DNA from 2 places in the Fusobacterium sp. IOR10 genome. Region 1 is predicted to be linked to the other one. Evidence: riboswitches for the same ligand, from Rfam matches in the RefSeq annotation. Region 1 holds a riboswitch; the other holds the start of a gene.
What was found. A riboswitch is a leader RNA that binds a small molecule or an ion and turns the genes downstream of it on or off. The one in region 1 is predicted to bind lysine.
Positions count from the first base shown of each region.

Region 2: linked by a shared signal. The riboswitch ahead of GIL12_RS08670 (Na+/H+ antiporter NhaC family protein) and the one ahead of GIL12_RS04855 (aspartate kinase) in region 1 are both predicted to bind lysine.

Region 1 is NZ_WJWY01000012.1:6,626-10,027, forward strand. It holds gene dapA (4-hydroxy-tetrahydrodipicolinate synthase) at 1-238, opposite strand, end outside; gene GIL12_RS04855 (aspartate kinase) at 394-1,599, opposite strand; lysine riboswitch at 1,708-1,881, opposite strand; gene GIL12_RS04860 (M20 family metallopeptidase) at 2,033-3,229, shown strand; gene GIL12_RS04865 (metal-sensing transcriptional repressor) at 3,355-3,402, shown strand, end outside.
Region 2 is NZ_WJWY01000033.1:9,940-13,341, reverse strand. It holds gene GIL12_RS08670 (Na+/H+ antiporter NhaC family protein) at 1-1,263, opposite strand, end outside; lysine riboswitch at 1,380-1,550, opposite strand; gene GIL12_RS08665 (RluA family pseudouridine synthase) at 1,686-2,636, shown strand; gene GIL12_RS08660 (ribonuclease HII) at 2,629-3,237, shown strand; gene GIL12_RS08655 (YraN family protein) at 3,247-3,402, shown strand, end outside.

The DNA.
Region 1 (3,402 bases):
CAGTTCCTGCAATAACAGGAATTCTATTATTAATAACGTCAACAGTAAATCTAATTACGTCTAAGCTTTCTTCATCTGTCATAGTTGCAGATTCTCCAGTTGTTCCATTAATAACAATAGCATCTGTATTATTTTCAACATGGAATTCTAGAAGTTCTTTAAGTTTAGGATAGTTTACCTCCATTGAATTTGTAAATGGTGTAATAATTGCAACTCCTGATCCTGTAAATAAGGTCATATTTATTCCTCCTGTTTAGATTATTTATATATTAAGTGATTTTATAATTTGAGCAGTATTCATAGTTGCTCTTTTTTATTAAATTGTAGAAAATTATTAATGGTACTTAGTATTTGACGTAAATAAATACAATTCTGTTATTTATAACTAATTTTTTATAAATTAAATTCTTTAGCAACAGCTTTTACAGCAGTCTCAACTAAATCTCTATCAATACTAGATGAGACACTTATTTCAGAAGTAGTTACTTGATAAAAATTAATGTTAGCTCTACTTAAAGATGAAAAGAATCGTCCAGCAATACCTGAATTATTAATCATTCCAACTCCAACTATTGAAATCATACCTAAATTATCATTATAGTCAACTTCAGCTTCTGGAATATTAGCTTTTACTTTGCTAATAACTTGTTCTAATAAATATTTTTCATCAGAGTTACAACTGAAAGAAAGGTCAACATGGCAATCCTTTGTCATATTTTGTGTAATCATATTTATATTTAATCCCCCAGCATCTACAAGTGAGAATATTTCAGCTATTTTTTCACTAGAATATCCAATATTTAAGATTCTAGTAATAATAATTTCCTTTGTAACACTTATTCCTGTAACTAATTTCTCCTCTAAATCATTAATTGTATTCATAATATAAGTTCCTCCTGATTCGTTTAAAGATTTACCAACGAAGATAGGCACATTGTATTTTTTACCTATTTCCACAGCTCTAGTTTCCATAACTCCAGCTCCTAAATTAGACATTTCCATCATTTCTTCATAGGATAATTTTTCTATAAATTTAGCACCAGGATGAATTCTAGGATCAACGCTATATATTCCGTCAACATCAGTATAGATTCTACATTCACACTGTAATGTTGCTGCTAGTGCAACTGCACTAGTGTCAGATCCACCTCTTCCAAGAGTTGTGATATCTCCATCTTCATTAATTCCTTGAAAACCAGCTACAACAACAATTTTACCTTTTTTAAGATAACATTTAATTTTTTCAGCATCAATACTATTAATTTTACTTTTTGTATGAACTCCAGTAGTTAGAATATTTGCTTGAGATCCTGTTAGAGAAATAGCACTTGAACCCATTGAATTAATTGCCATTGAAATAAGAGAAACAGTTTGTTGTTCTCCAGTTGAAAGAAGAGAATCCAATTCCCTTTGATCAGGATTTTCAGAAATATCTTTGGCAAGAGATATTAATTTATTGGTAGTTTTACCCATTGCAGAAGCAACTACAACTATCTCACTATATTTAGTTTCTTTTAATTTTATAATATACTTGGCAATAGCTTTTATTTTATCAATTGTTGCAACACTAGAACCACCGTACTTTAACACTACTCTCATTTATAAATCTCCTTTGTAATAAAATTTAATTAAATAAAAAAACCAACAGTCAACAAACTGTTGGTCTAGTAATTTCTACTAAAGCTCATACTAAAATTTTAGTAAGACACAACAGAAAGCACAACATTGAATACTCAATGACAGTAGTGCAACTGTTAATTACACTCCCAATATAAACTTTACCTAAAGTTTATACTTCGGCAACTTTCCCTTTCACTATATTTCAAAGTTTTAGGTAAACTCCATATAGTTAATAATGTCAACTGCTCCTCAATCTGGTTTATATTTAATTAATGCATATTATACACGGATATTCATTAAATTAACAATATATTCTATAAATGTTATAATGAAATAGAATATATTTTATTTAGTTGCTATTTTGTATTAAACTTGTTTTAATTAGGTGAAAGAAAAAATAGGAGGAGAGTTCATGAAAAAAAATGCGTTTTTAGAATCAGCAGATAGGGTGGAGGATTTTGTTGTAAATATTAGAAGAAAATTACATAAATATCCAGAATTAGATTTTTCTCTTCCAAAAACAACTGAAATAATTTGTGATACATTGGACCAATTAAAGATAAACTATAAAAAAAATATAGGTAAAAGTGGCATTGTTGCAGAGATAGAGGGTAAAAATAAAGATATAACATTAGCCTTTAGAGCTGACATGGATGCACTCCCTATTTTGGAAGAGACTGAATGTGACTTTAAGTCAGAGCATAGGGGGAAAATGCATGCTTGTGGACATGATGCTCACATGAGTGTTTTGCTTGGTGTAGCAAAGGTTATTTCTGAAAATATTAAAGAATTACCTTGTAATGTAAAATTAATATTTCAACCTGCAGAGGAGACAACAGGTGGTGCACTGCCTATGATTAAAGAAGGTGTTCTTGAAAATGTAGATGGAATATTTGGATTACATGTGGATCCTTCAATAAGTGCAGGGAAAATAGGAATTAAATATGGGCCTATGAATGCAGCTTCAACAAGAATAAAAATAAGAATAAAAGGAAAAAGTTGTCATGGAGCTTATCCTAGTACAGGGGTTGACTCAATAGTTGTAGCAGCCCAAGTAATAACTGCTCTTCAAACAATAGTTAGTAGAAGCATAGATTCAAGAGAATCTTTAGTTTTAAGTTTTGGAAAAATTATAGGTGGAGAAACAGAAAATGTAATAACTGGAGATGTTTTATTAGAAGGTGTAATAAGAACTCTTTCTAATAAATTAAGGGACTCAGTAAAACCTAAAATAAAAAATATGGTTACATTAATATGCGAAGGTATGGGAGCAGTAGGGGAAGTTGAATATATTGATAGTTATATGGCTCTTATAAATAATGACAAATTTGTTGATATTGTAAAGAAAAGTGGAGAAAATGTACTAGAGAGTAAAAATGTTAAGGAAAAGAAAATTCCTGAAATGGTAGTTGAAGATTTTGCCTATTATTTAGATAAGGTTCCAGGAGCTTTTTTTAATCTTGGAGTTGGAATGAGAACAAAAGAAAATAAACCACTTCATAACGGATCATTTTCTATAGATGAAAAATCTCTTGCTATTGGAGTAAAAGTTCAGGTTATGAATTTGTTAAATGCCTATGAATATTTAAATAAAAATAATGACAATTAATTAAGATTTTTTATAAAAAGAGGGAATTTAATTTCCCTCTTTTTTATTTTAGTTGACTAATATAAAAAATAGTGATAGTATTATTTTAGTACCCCCCTATACGGGGGCCAAGAGGAGGAAGAAGAATGAATGAAGAAAGAAAGAAAGCGTTACAAACTTTAAAGATAGCAAAA
Region 2 (3,402 bases), on a different contig from region 1:
TATTAATTGAGACCCAAAGACTCCCAAAGCATCACTAAATGTTGCATTTCTTAATTTCAATTTATATATAGCTTCTTCAGACCCTTCAACATTTTCATCAACAAGATTTCTAATAATTGGTCCTATAGTAACTATTTGAGCCATTTCATCTGATAAAGCAGCGTTTCCTAAAATAGAAAATATTCCGTTAAAAAACATTAATTGTCTTACATTTTTAGAAAGCTTTAAAGCTATTCTAGATAATGGTTCAAAAGCATTAATACTTCCCATTATTCCACCAAAAGCAGCTACCCACATCATCATTACAATTACCCAAGATCCAGCTCCTTCAAACCCAGTATACATTAAGTTTAAAAAATTTGGAATACTTGTTATAGTTCCTGCGAATAATCCAAATATTAAAGCTGATATTATTCCAGAAAACAAACATAGAAGAGTTGGCAACCCTTTAATAGCTGTAATTAAAACCAAAACTAGAGGCAACATCATGTATAAAGGCACTCCTTGTTTTACTTGATTTAATAAAATTACTGCAGATTCTCTTTTTTCAGCTAAAGCAGTCCAAACCTCCTGAGGAATCTGAGCAATAGCATCATTTGCGCTTCCAATTGTATCTGGTAAGCCCATCATTACTGAAGCTACATAGAAAGCTATTATACTCAATATTAAACAACTTAGAGACCAAACTCCTTGATGTTTTATTCTATCAATAACTTCCACCTTTTGAATTCCTGAACTGACAACTGTTGTATCAGAAATAAGTCCTATATTATCTCCAAAACAAGCTCCCCCTGCAATTGCAGCAGTTGTTAAAACAATGTTTCCACCAACTATATGATTTAGCCATAAAAATACTGGTGCACATGCTGCAAACGTTCCCCAAGATGTTCCAATTGCAACTGATAAAATACTTGTAACTATTATTCCAGTAACAGCTATTGTTTTTGCTGTTAATCCAAAATTAAGAGACATTATTATAATTGAAGCTCCTACTCCTGAAGCCATAAAAGTTTCTGCCATAGCGTAAGCTAACATTAATATAAAAAATACCAATTGAATTTCTTTAACATTATCTACTGCTTTATCTACTATTTCCTGAAAAGTAAACTTTTCTGTTATAAATGCAACTATAGCTGCATAAACTGTTGCTATTGGAGCTGCTACTAGTACATCTAAACCTACTATAACCATTAGTGTTGCCAATAAAAATACTGGAGACAGCTTTAATAATTCAATAAACCAACCTCTTCTTTCTTGTGCCATACAATCCTCCCTAAATATTTAAATTAAAATAATAAATTTTATAAAAAAAAACTACCCTTCAAAAAGAAAGGTAGAGTAATTACAAAATAAGTATAATTATACTAATTTTTTTTAAATCACTTGATAGCTCTACATTAGTATTACCAATGTCAGTATTATAAATATTCTTTATAATCCCAAGATTTACGGATAGCTCCTTTAATCTTTCGGCAAAATCCCCTTTCTTAACCATCTTAGCTCCTCAGCTCAAGTTAATAGTTTTGTCATTTGCAACCTCTACCTGAATTTATTATTTTATTGTCTAATCCTAAATATGCTAACACTTTCAATTGATAATGTCAAGTTTTATTTATTTCTAGTTCTCTTTTACTTCAAGTAATGTTATAATTATTTATATAATATAATTTCATTGGAGAGTGAATATGGAACCAATTATTTTCATAGTAGGAGATTCTTTGGAAAAAAAAAGAATTGACACTATTATTCAAAAAAATATACCTAATAAAAGCAGAAATTATATTCAATCTTTAATAAATAACAATTATGTTAAAGTTGATAATAAACTGATTAATAAATGTAGTTTAAAATTAAAATCTAAACAAAAAATAGAGGTTCAGTTTCCTGAGGAAAAATCTTTGGAAATAAAACCAGAAAAAATTAAATTAAATATTGTTTATGAAGATGATTATCTTGCTATCATTAATAAACCTTCTAATATGACTGTGCACCCAGCACTAAATAATTATAGCGGAACTCTTGTAAATGCAATTCTCTATAATTTTTCATCCTTATCAAATATAGACAGTGATCCCATTAGACCTGGTATTGTTCATAGATTAGATAAAAATACTAGTGGACTTATCATTATAGCTAAAGTAAATGATGTGCATGAAAAATTAGTTGAAATGTTTAAAGAAAAAAAAATAAATAAAACTTATTTAGCAATTTGTAAAGGGAATTTCAAAGAAAATACATTTAGATTAGAAACTTTAATTGGTCGGGATCCCCATGAAAGAAAAAGAATGGCTGTGGTTGAAACTAATGGAAAAATTGCAATTTCTAATTTTAAAGTAATAGATGAAGTTTCTAATTTTTCATTACTTAAAGTTAATATCGAAACTGGACGAACTCATCAAATAAGAGCGCACCTTAAGTTTCTAAATCACCCAATTTTAGGTGATGATATCTATGGTTCTACTTCTAAAATATTAGGGAGACAGATGTTACATGCTTATATTTTAAAATTTACTCATCCTATTACAAATGAAAATTTATCTTTTCTTGGAGAATTACCTGATGATTTCTCAAAAACCTTAAAAACTTTAAATCTAAAGTTAAATAATAAAGAAATTTTAGGAGATGACTATGAATAAACTATATTCTTTTGACCTAGCACAGGGAACTTTCGTTGGAGTCGACGAAGCAGGAAGAGGTCCTTTAGCTGGTCCAGTAGTCGCTGCTGCTGTACAACTAAAAGACAACAAATATTACCAATTTTTTGATGATATAAACGATTCTAAAAAATTAAGTGAAAAAAAAAGAGAACTTCTTTTTGATAAAATAATAACCTTTTGCCATGTTGGAATAGGAATAGCTACTGTGGAAGAAATAGAAAAATATAATATTTTAAATGCTACTTTTATAGCTATGAATAGAGCTTTAGATGATATTTCAGAAAACAATATTATTTGTGACAAAGTTCTTGTGGATGGAAATAGGCTAATTAAAGAATTTTCTGGAAAACAAGAGCCTCTTGTAAAAGGCGATTCTAAGTCACTTTCAATAGCTGCTGCATCTATAATAGCTAAAGTATCTCGTGATAATATTATGAAGGAGTTTTCTAAATTATATCCTGAATATTTTTTTGAAAAACATAAAGGGTATGGAACAAAACTGCATAGAAATATTTTATTAGAAAAAGGACCATTACCAATCCACAGAAAAAGCTTCCTAAAAAAAATTTTAGGAGATTAAGCTAATCAAATGAATTTTAAAAATAAAAGAGAACAAGGTTATTATTTTGAAAAAATAGCTTCTAATATTATTACTTCTAAAGGTTATACTATTATTGGTAAAAATTATTATTCTAAATACGGAGAAATAGATTTAATTGCTAAAAAAGATAACATAATAATCTTC